DNA from 2 places in the Arthrobacter sp. KUASC02 genome. Region 1 is predicted to be linked to the other one. Evidence: riboswitches for the same ligand, from Rfam matches in the RefSeq annotation. Region 1 holds a riboswitch; the other holds the start of a gene.
The links. A riboswitch is a leader RNA that binds a small molecule or an ion and turns the genes downstream of it on or off. The one in region 1 is predicted to bind glycine.
Positions count from the first base shown of each region.

Region 2: linked by a shared signal. The riboswitch ahead of AC6JAC_RS21940 (L-serine ammonia-lyase) and the one ahead of gcvP (aminomethyl-transferring glycine dehydrogenase) in region 1 are both predicted to bind glycine.

Region 1 is NZ_AP046053.1:3,918,523-3,927,684, forward strand. Features, by position in the region: gene gcvT (glycine cleavage system aminomethyltransferase GcvT) at 1-494, opposite strand, end outside; gene gcvP (aminomethyl-transferring glycine dehydrogenase) at 506-3,358, opposite strand; glycine riboswitch at 3,563-3,661, opposite strand; gene AC6JAC_RS18010 (TetR/AcrR family transcriptional regulator) at 3,808-4,347, opposite strand; gene AC6JAC_RS18015 (MFS transporter) at 4,417-6,039, shown strand; gene AC6JAC_RS18020 (SRPBCC family protein) at 6,051-6,506, opposite strand; gene AC6JAC_RS18025 (ArsR/SmtB family transcription factor) at 6,531-6,866, opposite strand; gene AC6JAC_RS18030 (Dps family protein) at 7,072-7,551, opposite strand; gene AC6JAC_RS18035 (nitrilase-related carbon-nitrogen hydrolase) at 7,744-8,778, shown strand; gene AC6JAC_RS18040 (agmatine deiminase family protein) at 8,775-9,162, shown strand, end outside.
Region 2 is NZ_AP046053.1:4,759,966-4,769,127, reverse strand. Features, by position in the region: gene AC6JAC_RS21985 (LacI family DNA-binding transcriptional regulator) at 1-275, opposite strand, end outside; gene AC6JAC_RS21980 (Gfo/Idh/MocA family protein) at 428-1,606, shown strand; gene AC6JAC_RS21975 (sugar phosphate isomerase/epimerase family protein) at 1,603-2,637, shown strand; gene AC6JAC_RS21970 (DUF3592 domain-containing protein) at 2,753-3,184, shown strand; gene AC6JAC_RS21965 (DUF3592 domain-containing protein) at 3,187-3,618, shown strand; gene AC6JAC_RS21960 (DUF5058 family protein) at 3,805-4,542, shown strand; gene AC6JAC_RS21955 (hypothetical protein) at 4,566-5,330, shown strand; gene AC6JAC_RS21950 (amidohydrolase) at 5,345-6,595, shown strand; gene AC6JAC_RS21945 (Lrp/AsnC family transcriptional regulator) at 6,695-7,693, shown strand; glycine riboswitch at 7,777-7,874, shown strand; gene AC6JAC_RS21940 (L-serine ammonia-lyase) at 8,129-9,162, shown strand, end outside.

The DNA.
Region 1 (9,162 bases):
AGGCGAAGCAGGATGGCTTCGGCCTTCGGACCCTGGACGGCGACCAGCGAGGTCGCCGCGGACGCGTCCTGTACGACGACGTCGAAGTTCGCTGCCCGTTCCGCCAGTGCTGCGGCAACCACCACGGCGTTGCCGGCGTTGGGCACTACCAGGAACTTGTCGGTGCCATCTTCAGCCGCGGGGCGACGGTACGTGATCAGGTCGTCGATGATGCCGCCGTCTTCCTGGCAGATCAGCGAGTACTTGGCCTTGCCCACGGACATGGCGGAGATCTTTCCGACCAGGGCGTAGTCCAGGAACGCTGCGGCGTCCGGGCCGGTAACCCAGACTTCGCCCATGTGGGAGAGGTCGAACAGGCCGGCGGCGTTGCGGACGGCGTGGTGTTCGGCCAGCTCGGAGGAGTACTTCAGGGGCATCTGCCAGCCACCGAAGTCGGTGAAGGATGCGCCCAGTTTCTTGTGCTCTTCGTAGAGCGCGGTGTAGTTCTCAGTCATCGGGGGAATCCTTAGTTTTCGAAGTCTTCGATGGGCGGGCAGGAGCAGATCAGGTTGCGGTCCCCTGCTGCGCCGTCGATGCGGCCCACGGGCGGGAAGTACTTGTCCTGCTTGAGGTGGTGGACCGGGAAGGCGGCCTGCTCGCGCGGGTATTCGCGGTTCCAGTCGGAAGAAACGACGGCGGCCGCGGTGTGCGGTGCGTTGCGCAGCGGGGAGTTCTCCACGGTGAAGTCGCCGTTGGCCACCTGGTCGATTTCCTGGCGGATGGTGATCATCGCGTCGATGAAGCGGTCGATCTCCACGAGGTCCTCGGACTCGGTGGGCTCCACCATGAGCGTGCCGGCCACCGGGAACGCCAGGGTGGGGGCGTGGAAGCCGAAGTCGATGAGGCGCTTGGCCACGTCTTCAGCGGTGACGCCGGTCCGTGCCGTCAGTTCACGCAGGTCCAGGATGCACTCGTGCGCCACGAGTCCGCCTTCGCCGGTGTACAGCACCGGGAAGAACTCGTTCAGGCGGGAGGCGATGTAGTTTGCCGCCAGCAGGGCCGACTTGGTGGCTTCGGTCAGGCCTGCGCCGCCCATCAGCTTCACGTAGGCCCAGGAGATCGGCAGCACACCGGCGGAGCCGAAGCGCGAAGCGGAGATCGCAACGCCGTGCCCGTCTTCGTGCGCTGCCTTGTTGGCGTCGCCCGGCATGAACGGCGCCAGGTGTGCCTTCGCTGCAACCGGGCCGACGCCCGGGCCGCCGCCGCCGTGCGGGATGCAGAAGGTCTTGTGCAGGTTCAGGTGGGACACGTCTCCGCCGAACTTGCCGGGCTGGGCCAGGCCCACGAGCGCGTTCAGGTTGGCGCCGTCAACGTAGACCTGGCCGCCGGCGGCGTGCACCGAGTCGCAGATCTCGCGCACGTCGGCGTCGTATACGCCGTGGGTGGACGGGTAGGTGATCATGATCGCGGACAGGACGTCCTTGTGGGTTTCGATCTTCGCCTGGAAGTCGGCGTGATCGATCGTGCCGTCGGCAGCGGTGGCCACGACAACAACCTTCATGCCGGCCAGGACGGCCGACGCGGCGTTGGTGCCGTGGGCCGAGGCCGGGATCAGGCAGACGTTGCGCTGGTCGTCACCGCGGGACAGGTGGTAGCCGCGGATCGCGAGCAGGCCCGCGAGTTCGCCCTGCGAGCCGGCGTTCGGCTGGATGGAGACCTGGTCGTAGCCGGTGATCTCGGCGAGGTCCGCTTCCAGGCCATCGATCAGTTCACGCCAGCCCTCGGTCTGGGAATCCGGGGCGAAGGGGTGGATGGAGGCGAACTCCGGCCAGGAGATGGCTTCCATCTCGGCGGTGGCGTTCAGCTTCATGGTGCAGGAACCGAGCGGGATCATGGTGCGGTCCAGCGCGAGGTCGCGGTCCGAGAGCTTGCGGATGTAGCGCAGCAGCTGGGTTTCGGAGCGGTGGGTGTTGAACACCGGGTGCTGCAAGTAGTCCGAGGTGCGCTCGACGGCGGCCTCGAGGGCAAATCCTGCCGCATCGCCGGCAACCTCGGCACCGAAGGCGGCAGCCACAGCGGCGACAATTTCCGGCGTCGTGGTTTCGTCAGTGGAGATGCCCACGGTGTCGGCGTCGATGCCGCGCAGGTTGATACCCTTGGCCTCCGCCGCGGCAATGATTTCAACGGCCTTGCCCGGAACACGGACGGTGATGGTGTCAAAGAAGCTGCCGTGCAGGACCTCAAGGCCGGCGGCCTTCAGGGATGCTGCCAGGGTGCGGGCGCTGTTGTGGACGGTCTCGGCGATGGCCTTCAGTCCGTCGGGGCCGTGGTAGACGGCGTACATCGAGGAGACGATGGCCAGCAGTGCCTGCGCGGTGCAGATGTTGGACGTCGCCTTTTCGCGGCGGATGTGCTGCTCGCGGGTCTGCAGTGCCAGGCGGTAGGCCGGGGTGCCGGCGTTGTCCTTGGACACACCCACCAGGCGGCCGGGCATGGAGCGTTCGAGGCCCTTCTGCACAGCCATGTAGGCAGCGTGCGGGCCGCCGAAGAACAGCGGCACACCCAGGCGCTGCGTGGAGCCGACTGCGATGTCCGCACCCTGCTCGCCCGGAGGCGTGATCAGGGTCAGGGAGAGCAGGTCGGCCGCAACGGTGACCAGGGCGCCGCGCTCTTTGGCGGCGGCGATGACGGCGGAGTGGTCGAACACGCGGCCGGAAACGCCCGGCTGCTGCAGCACGATGCCGTTGATGACGCCGTCGGGAAGGCCCAGGGACAGGTCCGCGACCTCAACCTCGAAGCCGAGTGCCTCGGCGCGGCCCTTGACGATGGCGATGGTCTGGGGCAGCACATCGGCGTCGAGGACGGTCTTGCCGTCGTGGGCGGTCTTGTTCTTGTTGGCGCGGCGCATCATCAGCACGGCTTCGGCCACAGCGGTGGCTTCGTCCAGCAGGGAGGCGTTGGCGATGGGCAGCCCCACGAGGTCCTGAACCATGGTCTGGAAGTTCAGGAGCGCCTCGAGGCGGCCCTGGGAGATTTCCGGCTGGTACGGGGTGTAGGCGGTGTACCAGGCCGGGGATTCCAGGACGTTGCGGCGGATCACCGGCGGGGTCACGGTGTCGTAGTAGCCCTGGCCGATCATCTGCACGGCCGTCTTGTTCTTGGCAGCCAGCTTGCGCAGCTCGCCGAGGACTTCAACCTCGCTGAGGGCGTCCTGCAGGCGGAGGGCAACATCCTGGCGGATGTCGTTGGGAACCGCGGTGTCTACCAGTGAGTCAACGGTGTCGTAGCCGACAGACTTGAGCATGGTGTCGATGTCGGCTTGGCGGCGGGCGCCAATGTGCCGATCGACGAAGGTGGTGGAGGCTGAACTAACCGTCACGAAGGAACTCCATTACTAATGGCGGCGCAGGGTACGCCGCAGTGGTCCGGGTTCCTCCCCGCTCTGTATTGGACCTGAGAGTTTCCGCATTGCCGTGCTTTCGCATGGCTCAGCTTGCACCGTCGGTGAGCAGGGCGTGTCCGGCGTTGTTGACTCCAACAAATGTTGGGGCACAACGGACAGCCTGCTGCTTTCCAGAGTTGCCTCGCCGCGGCGGTACGTGGGCCTGAGAGATTCCTGGGGAGGATTTGCTCCTACGGCGCCTGCTTGTACCTACTTGCAGAACTCTCCCGCCGCAGATCAAAGGCATATTTAGTTAGCGGTGACAACAGTCACAGCTGCAATTGTCCTACGTAGGAGTCCAGTCTGCAAACTCCGCATCGCGCCCGCCGCCGCGTTACGGCCTGAGTTGCGAAGCGGGCCGCCAGCGGCCTCGGCAGGCACGGCGGTCAGCCGCGGAGCCGCTCGACGGCGGCCAGCAGGCTGTCGACGTCGCCACTCATTTCCGGCGGGGCGGCACCGGGACCGCTGGCCAGCATGGCATTGAAATAGAGTCCGTCACCCATGTACAGCACGGCCTTTGCCATGGCCGGGCCGACGTCACCGGCCAGCAGCTCCAGCCAGCTCCCCTGGACAGCCGCGAAACGGTGCAGCGTCTCCTCGTGCGCCACTTCGGCGAGCCGCGTGGCAGCCACAAAGACCCGGTCCAACGGAGTGTCCGCCCAGAGCGAGGACCTGATGAAGTAGGCCGCCGCTCCTTCCGGAGCCTTCGCCATGGTGTCCAGATCCCGCGCGACCAGCACGTCCATGCGCTCGAGCAGGGCCGAAATCATGGCTTCCTTGTTCGGGAAGTGGTACAGCAGTCCCCCCTTGGACACGCCGGCGCGCCTGGCGACGGCATCCAGCGTGGCGGCGCGCTCGCCCACTTCGATCAGAAGGGATTCAAAGGCGTCGAGCACGGCTTCGCGTGCGACGGGTTTTCTGGCCATGGTTCCTATCATGCCCGGTGCTCCGGGCTCATTTCTTAACTATACCGTCCAGACGGTACAGTTATTGGCATGGGAAACTCATCCTCAACCTCGACGCCGGCAACCCGTCACCTCACAGCCGGCCCGGCCCGGCACCCTGCCGCCGCTCCTGCCGCTGCCGGCGGCCGGCCGGCCGCTACGAACCGGGGCCGCGACTGGCTGGCCCTGGCGCTACTGATGTTCCCGGTGCTGCTGGTTGCCGTGGACAACACCGCGCTGACATTTGCGTTGCCTGCCATCGCCCGCAGCCTGGAACCCACCGGCGTTCAACTGCTGTGGATTGTTGATGCCTACCCGCTGGTCCTGGCCGGACTACTGGTTGCCATGGGGAGTTTCGGTGACAGGATCGGCCGCCGCCGGCTCCTGCTGATCGGCAGCACCGGCTTTGCCGCGGTGTCCGCTGCCACTGCATTCGCCCCGAGCGCGGAAATGTTGATCGCCGGCCGCGCGGCACTGGGCTTCTTCGGGGCGATGCTCATGCCTTCCACCCTGTCCCTGATCCGCAACATCTTCCCGGACGCAAACCGGCGCCGGCTGGCGATCGCCATCTGGGCGGCAGGGTTCTCCGGCGGCGCCGCACTGGGACCGATCTTCGGCGGCTGGCTCGTGGAGCAGTACTGGTGGGGAGCGATCCTGTTGGTGGCAGTGCCCATCATGCTGCCCATCCTGGTCCTCGGCCCCGTCCTCATTCCCGAGTCCAGGGATCCCCGGCCCGGATCGGTGGATGGTGCCAGCATCGTCCTCTCGCTGCTGACCATGGTTCCGCTGGTCTACGGCATCAAGTCATTGGCTACGGAAGGTTTCGGCGCCGCGTCGGCCGCGGCCATCGGCGGTGGACTCGTGATCGGATATGCCTTTGTCCGGCGCCAGAAGAGGCTGACCAGCCCGCTGCTGGACATTAGCCTCTTCGGAAACAGGATTTTCAGCACGGCCATCACCGCCAACGTGCTGGCCCTGTTTTCGTTCAACGGCTTCATCCTGTTCCTGGCCCAGCACCTCCAGCTGCTGGAGGGCCAGCGGCCCACGGAGGCCGGGATCGCCATGATCCCCGCACTGGTTGCCACGGTGGTTGCCGGCCTGCTGGTGGTGCCGCTGGTGCGGAAAGTCCGGCCCGGCTTTGTGGTGGCCGGCGGCCTTTCCCTGAGCGCCACCGGCTATTTCATGGTGGCGTTCGGGGACCATTCGGGCGGGCCGGCCCTCTTGCTGGGTGCGCTCCTGGTCCTGGCCCTGGGCGTGGGGGCAGCCGAGACGATTTCCAACGACATGATCCTGGGGTCCGTGCCACCGGAGAAGTCAGGAGCGGCTGCCGCTATCTCAGAGACCGGCTACGAGATTGGCTCGCTGCTGGGCACGGCCGTGCTCGGCTCGATCCTGACCGCGTCGTACCAGCGGAACCTGGTCCTGCCGGAGGGACTCGCTGCTTCCAGCCCCGGAGGTGCGGCCGAGGGGATTGCCCACGCCCGGGAGACCCTCGCCGGGTCCATGGAGCTCGCGCATTCGCTCCCCGGGCCGCTGGCGGACGCCCTGACGTCCGCCGCCCGGGTTGCCTTTGAGTCGGGCGTCCACGTGACGGCGTCCATCGGGCTGGTGCTGATGGCGGGGGCGGCAGTCCTTGTCGCCGTCGTACTCCGCGGAGTGCCGAAGGCGGCGTAGCACCGCCCGCTTCAGCCTTCGACGAAGGCCTGGAGGGCGTCCAGCAGGCCGCTGAACCCTTCCTCCCGGCCCGCGGCCTGGTCCTCTTCGGTGAAGTAGGCACCCTGCTCCGTCAAGGTGAGCAGGGTGCCGTCGCCGTCGGGCGCCAGTTCCACCGTGCTGAGCGAAACGGACATGCGGCGTCCGTCGAGCAGCATTTCGTAGGTGAAGACGATCCGTTCGTTCTCCACGATGTCCTGGTACACCGCGTTCATGGTGGACACGAAACCGCCGGGCGGACCTCCGACATCGGTTTCCCTGCCGCCCTCGCGGAAATCGAGGCTGGACTCGCCCTGGGTCCATTCAGGCGGGCCGCCGAACCACTTTTTCTTGCTCGCAAAATCGGAAAAGGCGTGGAAAACGCGCGACGGCGGGGCGTTCAGCCTGCGTTCGAGGCTGAAGCTTGCGTGCGTGATGGGGGTTGCCATGGCGTACTCCTTCGTTTCTTGTTGCTAGGGCTTCTTGAGGAAGGCTTCCAGCCGGTCGAGGCGGCGTTCCAGGCCCGTCCTGCGCCTGCCCAGCCAGTCTTCCGCCAGCCGGACCGCCGCCGGTTCGATGCTGCAGCTGCGGACCCTGCCGATCTTTTCGGTCCGGACCATGCCGCTGTGCTCGAGTACCTGCAGGTGCTGAACGATTGCGGGCAGGCTCATGGCGAAAGGCTTGGCGAGCTCCGAGACGGACGCCGGTCCCTCGCAGAGCCGGATGAGGATGGCCCTGCGGGTGGGGTCGGCGAGCGCCTGGAAAATAGCGTCGAGTTCCGCGCCGCCCGCCTCACGATTGTTAAGCATATACTTAAGTATTCTCCGAAGTGTCCGGAAGTCAAGGGTTATGCGCTTGATCGAAGGGCAGCCAAAGGAAGCCCCCGCGGCAGCAGGGAAGCCCAGCGCCGGAAACACTGTCCGGCGCCGGGCTTCCCTGGCGATGGCGGGCGGCCGGAGTCCCCGCGGTCCGCCTGGCTGCGGCGCTCTTGGCCGCCGAGCCTACTTGCTGTGCCTATTTACTGTCGGGCGTGGTCACGCTGGCCGACGCCTTCATGTTCTCCGCGCCCACCATCCAGGCGTACTGCTCGAGCTTCGAAATGAACTCATGAAGCAGGTCAGCCGTGGTGGGGTCTTCCTCGTCAACTTCATCGTGGACTTTGCGCATGGTGCCCACGGCCGCTTCGAGCGCCGCGACGATGCGGTCCACGGCATCCTTGGTGTTGATGAGCCCCTGGGGGAACTGCGCCAGGCTGGTGGTTTCCGCAACGGTGGTGCTGCGGCCGTCCGGCAGGGCGTGGAGTGCCCGCATGCGCTCCGCCATGTCGTCGGCGTAGTTCCGGGCGGCATCGATAATTTCGTCCAACTGCAGGTGGAGGTCGCGGAAGTTGGTTCCCACGATGTTCCAGTGGGCCTGCTTGCCTTGGATGTGCAGCTCAATCAGGTCCGCGAGCACAGCCTGCAGATTGTTGGTCAGCGTCGGTGATGCCTTCATTGATCCTCCTGGTGTCAGCGGTTTCTCGGGTAATTCGAAACTATCCCAGCCGCCACAGCGGCGCCACCGATTCTCGCGCGGGGCTTAACAAAATGATGTTTGTTCATTTTTTCCTTGCCATGCGGCGGCGTGACGTGGATACTAAATGAACGTCATTCATTTAGTGACCGCCGTCTCACTGGAGTATTCGCCATGATTGAAATTACCTGCCTCGAACCACCCGCATCCCTGGCCCGGACGCAGCCTTCAGCCCGTCCCGCGCTGCGGGTCGGCGTGGTCCAGCACCGCTGGCACGCCGACCCTGCCCGGCTTCGCGCAGAACTGGACGAGGGCATCGGACGCGCAGCCCGGCTGGGGGCCACCGTCGTCTTCCTGCCGGAACTGACGCTCTCCCGCTACCCGGCGGACACCCTCCCGGAAAATGACACCGCCCGCTCCTGGGCAGCCCGTCCCCGCCCGTCGGACCTCGCTGAGGACCTGCTGACGGGGCCCACGTTCCGCTTCGCCGCCGACGCCGCCCGCCGCCACGGCATCTCCGTCCACGCGTCCCTGTACCAGCGCGCGGACAATCCCGAGGGCACCGACGACGGCCTCGGATTGAACACTGCGATTTTGGTGTCTCCCGACGGCGAACTGCTGGCCCGCACGCACAAACTGCACATCCCCGTGACCGCCGGCTACTACGAGGACAAGTTCTTCCGCCAGGGCCCGGCGTCCGCGGAAGCCTACGAGGTCCACTCCCCCGCCGAACTCGGCGGTGCCAGGCTGGGGATGCCCACCTGCTGGGACGAATGGTTCCCGGAACTCGCCCGGCTGTACTCCCTGGGCGGAGCGGAACTCCTGGTCTACCCCACGGCGATCGGTTCCGAGCCTGACCACCCGGACTTCGACACCCAGCCACTCTGGCAGCAGGTGATCGTAGGCAACGGCATCGCCAACGGACTGTTCATGGTGGCCCCGAACCGCTGGGGAAACGAAGGAACGTTGAACTTTTACGGTTCCTCGTTCATCTCGGACCCCTACGGCCGGATCCTGGCCCAGGCGCCCCGCGACGAATCCGCCGTCCTCGTCGCCGACCTTGACCTGGACCAGCGCAGGGACTGGCTGACGCTGTTCCCGTTCCTGGCCACCCGCCGTCCGGACACCTATGCACGGCTCACCGAACCGGTGCGGCGTGACCAGCCGCTCGGCGGTCCCGCCCCCGTGTACATGGAGGTGACCGCGTGAGCAGCTGGCGCATGCCCGCCGAGACGGCCCCGCAGGAGCGGGTCTGGATGGCCTTCCCCGCGGGCGGCTACACTCTCGGCGACACGGCGGAGGAGGCGCACGCCGCGCGGACCACCTGGGCGGCGGTCGCCAATGCCGCCGTCGAATTCGAACCGGTCACCGTGGTGGTAACGCCCGACGACGTCCGGATCGCCGCGCGCTACCTGGATCCCGCCGTCGAGGTGCTCACGGCAGAGCTCAACGATGCGTGGATGCGGGACATCGGCCCCACCTTCGTCCTCGATGACGACGGACGCCTCGGTGCCGTCGACTGGGTGTTCAACGGCTGGGGCGGACAGGACTGGGCCCGCTGGGACAAGGACTCGCTGATCGGCGCGGAGGTGG
Region 2 (9,162 bases), 840 kb from region 1:
GATTCCATGCCGCGCAGCAGATCGACGAACCAGGGGTTCCGGAAGTCGTCGATCACCAGCCCGATGCTCTTTGTCTGGCTGCTCGCGAGGGCCGTGGCGGCGCGGCTGGGCCGGTACCCGAGCTGCGCAATCGCTGCCAGTACGGCCTCCCGGCGTTTGTCACTGACCCGTGAAGGATTCTGCAGGACCAGGGACACCAGCGACGGCGAGACGCCGGCGCTCTTGGCGACGTCGTAGATCGTGGGGCGGCGGGTCCGAGGGGTGTTCAGCGTCATGGCAGGGCCTTTCGTGTCTCGTTATCGAGGATAGCCGCACGAGCATTGACAGGACATATAGACAAAGCTACGCTTTTTCCAGCGGACATTTTTGTAGCGCTACAATTTTCCCGGACAGGCGATCCGCCTGGCCACATTTCAAAGGAGAAATCATGGCTGAAAGCCTCGGCGTAGCCGTCATCGGCGCAGGGATGGCCGGCAAGGCCCACGCTGCTGCCTACCGGACCGCATCCACGTTGTATAGCCCCGTCCTTCCCCAGGTCCGGCTCGTCTCGATCGGCGACGTCAACGCCGAATTCGGCTCGCTGGCCGCCCGCCGCTTTGGCTACGAGCGCAACGACACCTCATGGCAGGCCATCGCTGAAGCCGATGACATCGACGTCGTCAGCGTGGTAATCGCCAACTCCCTCCACCGCGAAGTGGTGGAAGGCCTGCTCGCCGCCGGAAAGCACGTACTGTGTGAAAAGCCGCTGAGCGACTCGCTGGAAGACGCACGCGCCATGGCCGATGCCGCCCGCAACGCGAGTTCGATTGCCCGCATTGGCTTCACTTTCCGCCGCACTCCCGGCATCGCCTACATCCGGGACCTCATCCGCACCGGCGTCCTGGGCAAGGTGTTGCACTTCAGCGGCCGCTACTGGACCGACTACGGCTTCAGCCCCTCGGCGCCGATGAGCTGGCGCTACAAGGGCGGCCCCGGCTCCGGTGCGCTGGCCGACGTCGGCAGCCACCTTGCGTACGTCTCGGAGTTCCTCTGCGGCGACATCAAGTCCATCAGCGGCGGCCGGCTCAGCACCGTGATCGACAAGCGTCCCCTGCCCCTGGCGGCCGTCATGGGGCATGACCACGTTGCAGTCAGCGATACCTTCGAAGCGGTGGAGAACGACGACTACGCCGCATTCTCCGCGGAGTTCGAAAACGGTGCAGGCAGCTTCGAGGTCTCCCGCGTGGCCGCCGGGCACGCCAACAGCCTCAACTTCGAAGTGTTCTGCGAGAACGGCGCTGCCAAGTTCGACCAGCGCCGGCCCGCCGAAATCCAGCTGTTCCTCAACGACGGATCGGGCAACGAGAACGGCTACCGCCAGGTGATCCTCGGCCCCGGCCACCCCTACATCGCAGGCGGCCTCGCCATGGACGCGCCCGAAGTCGGCTTCGGCCAGAACGACGCGTTCGGCTACCAGGCCCGCGCGTTCCTCGAAGAGGTGGCCGGCCTCAGTGAAGCCGAATCGCTGCCCCGCTGCGCCACTTTCGATGAGGGCGTCCGCAACATGGAACTGCTCGGCGCCGTCGCCGAATCCGCGCTTAACAACGGCAAGAAGGTCACGCTATGAAACTCGGCGTCTACAACGCAATCCTGCACGACCGCCCGCTTCCCGAGGCCCTGAAGGTCATCGCCGACCTCGGCCTGACCGGCATCGAGATCAACACGGGCGGATTCCTGCCGGCCGTCCACGTTCCCACCATGGACCAGATCCTGGAAAGCGACGCGGCCCGCGACGACTACCTGGCGATCTTCGAGGGGACCGGCGTCTCGATTGCCGGACTGAACTGCAACGGCAACCCGCTGCACCCCAAACGGGAAATCGGAGAGAAGCACGCCGAGGACATCCGCCGCTCCATCCAGCTGGCCCGCCGGCTGGGACAGGACCGCGTGGTGACCATGTCCGGCCTGCCCGGCGGCGAACCGGGAGCCACCACGGTCAACTGGGTGGTCAACGCCTGGAACTCGGCCGCCCTGGACGTCCTCGACTACCAGTGGGGCATCGCGGCCGACTTCTGGAAGGAAACCGACCGCCTCGCCGCCGACCACGGAGTGAAGGTGGCCCTTGAACTCCACCCGCAAAACATCGTGTTCAACACCGCCGACGTCCACAAGCTCATCGAACTCACCGGGGCCACCCACGTCGGCGTCGAACTGGACGCCTCGCACCTGTTCTGGCAGCAGATGGATCCGGTCGCCGTGGTCCGCGAACTTGGTCCGCTGGTCTTCCAGGCCGCGGCGAAGGACGTTCGCGTCAACACTGCAAACGCCGCGCTCTACGGCGTCCTGGACAACAGCTTCCGCCGGCTCTCGCCGGAGGAGAACCGCACCAACCTGGGCGGCGACGAGTGGGCCAACGAATGGCCCAAGAACTCCGCCTGGGACTTCGTGGCACTCGGCCGCGGGCACGACACCGCGTACTGGACCGAGTTCCTGCGCGCACTGTACGAGGTGGACCCCAACATGCTGGTCAACATCGAGCACGAGGACACCTCCCTGGGCCGGATCGAAGGCCTCCAGGTGGCAGCCAAGGTCCTGCGGGACGCCGACGCAGCTTTGACTGCGTCACAGGCAGAGGCGCTTCACCTCACCTCCCAGTAGCCCAGGGCTGATCTAAGCCGGCACTGCGCGTATGCCATCGCCCGGCGGCCGCCTGACTGACAGGCCGCCGCCGGGCGATGGCATACTTCTTGGTGACTGGAACCTGGGGGGACACGTGAAGATCGCGCTGTACATCATTTGGGCGCTGTTTGTTGCCGGCGTGATTTTTTCGATTGTCCGCGTTTTGCGGAAGACCAGACGCCGCGAACAACTCACGGCCGGCTGGCCGAGGGTCCAGGCCGTCGTCACCGGAAGCGTGGCCGGCTGGACCAACGGGGGAGGCGGCGGGAGCCGCAGCCGGCGCTACTACCCCACCTACCAGTTTGCGGATCCCCGCGGGACCCTGTTTGCCGGCGAATCCGAGGTCTCATACGCCAGCCAGCCGGATCCGGGCTCGTGGGTGGAAGTGATGTACAACCCCATCAACCCCAATCAGTCGTTCCAGGTGTCATCCCAGGACCGCACGGCGATGGGCTGCATGATCCCGTTCTTCGCCGCGATTGCCGCTGGAGCGTTCCTCTTCATCAGCGTCCTCCCGGTGGGCTGAGCATGAACTCCATAGTGGCGCTGTTCCTGGCGGTGCCCGCGCTGTTTCTGGTGGCGGGCCTGATAGTCATGGGGGTTTCCCTGGCCGGCTCATTCCGGCGGCGGTCTGCCCTTCGCGGCTGGGTGCCCGCGCAGGCCCTGGTGACCGGGAACCTGCGCGGCGTGGACGGCCCTGCGAGCAACGGCCGGAACCGCTTTGCCCCGTCCTACGAGTTCCAGGATTCCCATGGCCTGAGGTGGCTTGGCCAGTCAGACATCTACGGCCCGGACCAGGAAATCATCGGCACGCACATCCCGGTGCTCTACAACCCGGCGAACCCGGCTGAATCGACGCGGCCCGTCTTTGTCATCTCCCGGGGCAGCCTCTGGGTGGGCCTCATGCTCGCCATCTTCGGCGCCGGCGGAACGGCAATGTTCGCAGCCGTGCTTCTCTAGCCTTCGCCCGGGGCCGGATAATTTACACCGGCGCTTCACTTTCGTGATCTGTCGGAAATCTGAAAACTGTGTACTTATCGACAACTCGTGCTGTAAGAATGAAACAAACAGGCACAAGGAGTTCATGAAGTATTAATTTCGGACACTCAAACAAGGAGTGTCCCCTCAGTTTCCAGAGGAGTAAACGTGGTTGTCGCAGCTGTCGATCCCGGTTCCACAGACATCACCCCTTTGATCCACCACCCCGTCTTATGGGCGTCCGCGGTAGGCGTTTTCGCCGTCGTCATCCTCCAATCGGTGATCTACTTCAAGGCCATCCGGAAAGCGGCACCGGCCGCCGAGCTCACGCCGGGGCAGGTCAACAGCTCAGTCCGCTCCGGTGCCGTAGCGGCTATTGGCCCCTCACTTGCCGTTGCCCTCATCGCCATCTCCCTCCTCCCGCTGTTCGGAACCCCCGCGGTCCTGACACGCATCGGCCTCGTGGGCTCGGCTGCCTTCGACGTTGCAGCAGCCGGCATTTCGGCCGGCACCCAGGGCGCACAGCTGGGCGGACCCACGTACACGCAGAAGATCTTCGCCCTCGCCTTCGCAGCCATGACCATCGGCGGCCTCGCCTGGATGCTGACGGCGCTGATCCTGACGCCCATCCTCAGCAAAGGCGACGCCAAGCTCCGCAAGGTTAACCCCGCAGTGATGGCCATTGTCCCGACGGCGGCGCTGCTGGGCGCGTTTTTCACCCTCGCCTTCCAGGAGGTGCTCAAGTCTCCCGTCCACCTCGTCACCATGCTCGCCTCCGCGGCAGCAATGGGCGTGTGCCTCCTGCTTGCCCATAGGCTCCGGCTTCCGTGGCTTCGCGAATGGGGACTGGGAATGTCCATCATCGTGGCACTCACCGCCGCTTTCGTCATGACCGCAGCCGCCTGAAACCCCCGACAGGAGCCAATCTGATGTCCACCACGACTTCCCCTGAAACATCCGCACGGTTTTCGGCCTTCGACCGCACCACGTCAGTCTGGGGTCCCATCACCCTGGGGCTCGGGCTGCCGATTTCCCTGGCCGCGGCCCTGTACGCCGCCTTTGGCGCGGGCATGGGCGTGACACCCCTGGAACTGGTCACCGCCGTCGGGGCCGTCCTGGCCACGTTCGGCATCATCGCCGTGATCGAGCCGGTGTCCTATTTCCCCATCCTGGGGCGCTCAGCCATGTACCAGGCCTTCCTGATCGGCAATATTGCGAACAAACTGCTGCCGGCGGCCATCGTGGCTCAGGCCAACCTGGGGGAGAAGCCGGGCACCCGCCGGGCTGAACTCATCGCCGGCAGCGCCATCATCGGCGCGGTGCTGGTCCACATCACCACACTCATTTTCTTTGTGGGCGTGCTGGGCACCTGGCTCGTGGGAATGCTCCCCGCGCCCCTGATCGCTACGGCACGCAGCTACATCCTGCCCGCAATATTCGGCGCCGTGGTCCTGCAGAGCGTCATGGCAATGAAGAGCCGCCGCACCACGATTGTGGCCGTCATTGTGGCCGCCGCCATCGTGTTCGTGGTGGTGCCGCTGGCTCCGGGCCTGACGTACTTTGCCACCGCGCTGGCTGTCCTCATCACCATCGCAGCCTCCTGGTTTGCGCGCTCCAGAGCCCCGCAGGCTCCGATGGAACCGGCCGCCGGCGAAAACGTCCAGGCCACCCGCATTTCCGAACCCACCCACTGAAAGGGCAGCCAGCAATGAGCACCACCACCACAGGCGTACGCCTGACCCCCGCCGTCGAAGTTCCCGAGGACTTCGTGGAGCAATACGTCGGCGTCTACAAGCACCTGCATGCCCACCCGGAACTCTCGGCACAGGAATTCAAGACCGCGGAGTACATCGAACAGCACCTTGCCGGCCTGGGCATCGAATCCTTCCGCTGCGGCGGGACCGGCGTGGTTGGCATCCTGAAGAACGGCGACGGTCCGGTCATCGGCTTCCGCGCCGACACCGACGGCCTGCCCATCCCAGAACAGACGGGCCTTGACTATGCCAGCGAGGCCACCGGCACCCTGCCGGACGGGACCACCGCTCCGGTGATGCACGGCTGCGGCCACGACACGCACATTGCCGCCGCGCTGGCGCTGGCCTCGCTCCTCACGGACCGCAGCGAGCTGTGGGCCGGAACCCTGGTGCTCATTTTCCAGCCCGGCGAAGAGACGGCGTACGGTGCCAAGGCGATGATCGACGACGGCCTGTGGGACCGGGCCCCCAAACCAGACGTGGTGCTGGCCCAGCACGTCATGCCGGTCAGCCAGGGCAAACTCATGATCCGGGGCGGGCACATGGCCAGCCTGGCCGATTCGTGGAAGATCACCGTCCACGGCAAGCAGGCCCACGGCTCGCAGCCCGAAAAGTCGATCGACCCGATCGTGGCCGCCGCCGCCATGGTCCTTCGCCTGCAGACCATCGTCTCCCGCGAGCTGGCACCCTCGACGCCGGCGGTCGTCACCGTGGGAACTTTCCATGCGGGCCTGAAGGAGAACATCATTCCGGACTCCGCCGAGTTCTCGGTCAACGTCCGGACGCCCGACGAGGACACACGCGCCACCGTGCTTGCCGCCATCCGCCGGATCATCTCAGCCGAAGCCGAGGCCTCGGCGGCGCCGGAACCCACCATCGTGGAACTGAACAGCTTCCCCCGCTGCTACAACGATCCCGCCTCCGCCGACCGCGTGACTGCGGCGTTCACGGCTGACTTCGGCGCCGATGCGCTGATCGACGCACCGCTCGGCATGGGGTCGGAGGACGCCGGATGGCTCAGCGACGCCATCGGCGTGCCTGGCGTGTTCTGGGCCTTTGGCGCCTTCGATCCGGAGCTCTTCGAGGACGGCGCGGCACCCGCCGGGAACCACTCGCCGCAGTTCGCGCCGGACGCCCGTGCCGCCGTCGTCGGGGGAACAGGTGCAGCGCTCTCCGGAGTGCTAGCCTATCTGGGCCGGAACTGACATGAGCGGGGCGGCGGCGGGTCCGCCGCCCCGGTTCCGTTCCGCGGAAGCAGCCGTCCGGCGTCGTACTTTCCCAGCCGCAATGAGAGGAGCCGGGACGTGGAGCAGCTTGACGCCCTGGACCGGCAGATCGTGGCCGCGCTGGTTCGGAACGGGCGCGCTCCCTGGCGCCTGATCGCCGATGTCCTGGGGCAGCAGGAACGCACCGTGGCACGCCGCGGCAACAAGCTGCTCGAATCCGGTCTGGTGCGCACCAACTCCTTCATCAACCCGTCGTCGGTCAGTTCGCGGTCGGCCTTCCTGCTGCGCGTGACGGCGGCCCCACGCAACCTGCGCGGTGTCTGCACATGGCTTGCGGAGCAGGAAGAGTCATCCTGGGTCACCGCACTGTCCGGCACGAACGAGGCCGTGGCGGAGCTCTTTCTTTCCCCGGATGAACTGGGCGGGCTTCTCTACCGGCGCCTGTCCGGGGTGGACGGTGTGCAGTCCTTTGCCATGACACCCCTGCTGGAGTATTTCCGCACCCCCAGCGGCTGGACCCCGGAGGTACTGGACAAGAAACAGTACGCCGCGCTCCACCGCGACGAGGACGGCCGGCTGGCCGGAATCCGCACCGGCCAGCCCGGTGAGGCGCTTGATGAAACGAACAGGGCCCTGGCCGGGCTCCTCCAACGCAACGGGCGGGCCACCGTGGATGAGCTGGCCTCCGAATTGTCGGTCTCCAAAGCAACCGTCAGCCGCCGCCTTGAAGCCATGACCAACTCCGGTGCCCTGTTCATCAGGGCAGTGGTGGATCCGGCAATACTCGGATTCCCCGTGGAGTCCCTGATCACCCTGACCCGTTCCGGCAACGCGGCGGAGGCGCCGGCGAAATACCTGGCCGGCCTTCCGGTGACCCGCTGGGCCGCCGCCTCAGGTGAAGACGTGCTGGCCCAGGTGGCCCTGCCAAGCCTGGACGAACTGCGGCTGCTGCTCGACGATCTCCGGCAGCTGGAGACGGTGACGTCCGTCCGGTCCTCGGTCTATGCCGAGATCTTCAAACGCAGCACCGTGATGTACCGGGACGGGATTCCGGAGCGGCCGGCGCGGGAAGTGTGACCCGTGTGAAGTGACTCTGTTGCGTGCCGTCCCGGCGACGGAGTAAAGTGTGAGCCGTGTCACCGACAAGTGACACATGCTTTTGATCTGCGGCGGGAGAGTCCTGCCGGTACGTTCAGCAGGCGCCGTAGGAGCAAATCCTCCCCAGGAATCTCTCAGGCCCACGTACCGCCGCGGCGAGGCAACTCTGGAAAGTAGTCCGGTCTCCGGGCTCACCGACGGTGCAAGCGGCACGCTGTAACAGCAGGGTCCGCGGAAACTCTCAGGTCAGATACAGAGCGGGGAGGAACCCGAATCATCGTGGCACCCTGTGCCACCTGAATTATGGAGTTCCTCGTGCTGATACACCCGTCCCCATCCACGTTTCCAGGCCGCCGTGCTGGCGCGCGCCGCCGTGCTCCCCTTCCCCGCGTGAGCAACTAAGGAACCCCGGCCATGGCTGTTGGTGTGTTTGATCTTTTTTCCATCGGGATTGGGCCGTCGAGTTCGCATACGGTGGGTCCGATGCGTGCTGCGGCGGTGTTCGCCGAGGAGCTTCGGTCCTCCGGTGACCTGGCGAAGGTGGCGGGGTTGCGGGTGGATTTGTATGGCTCGCTCGCCGCGACCGGGCATGGTCATGGGACGATGACGGCGATCCTGCTGGGGTTGGAGGGTTTCCATCCGGAGAAGATCCTGCCGGCGGAGGTGGAGGAGCGGCTGGCGGCGATCGCGGAGTCCGGGAAGCTGCGGCTGGCCGGTGCTGTTGATGGTGCCGGGGTGGCCCTGGAGTACGGGGTGAAGGATATGGTGTTGCGGCCGTTGACGGTCCTGCCGCGGCATACGAACGGGATGACGTTTACGGTCACGGATGCTGCCGGTGAAGTGCTGCATGCGGCGACGTTCTTCTCGGTGGGCGGCGGGTTCATTGTCCGTGAGGGCGAGGAGGACGCGGCGCAGCAGGAGCTGGAGGAGTCGAAGAAGGAGCTGCCGTTGCCGTTCCGTACGGCGGCGGAGTTGCTGGGCCGGTGCCAGTCCAAGGGTTTGTCCATCGGGGAGATCATGTTCGTGAACGAGCGGGCGTCCCGGTCCGAGGAGGAGATCCGGGCGGGGCTGCTGCACATTTACTCCGTGATGGAGGAGTGCGTTGCGGTGTCCCTGAAGCGTGAAGGCCTGCTGCCCGGCGGGCTGAAGGTCCGGCGCCGGGCTCCGGACTGGCACGAACGCCTCCTGAAGGAGACCCGGGACCAGGATGCGGGCCGGCAGGATCCGGAGTACCGGGATCCGAAGTACTGGCAGGAATGGGTGAACCTGATCGCGCTGGCGGTCAATGAGGAGAACGCCTCGGGCGGGCGGGTGGTCACGGCCCCGACGAACGGGGCGGCCGGGATCATTCCGGGGGTGTTGTATTACGCGCTGCACTTCGCGCCGGGGATGGATCAGGCCACGCAGGCGGACCGGGATGATGTGGTGGTGAAGTTCCTGCTGGCCGC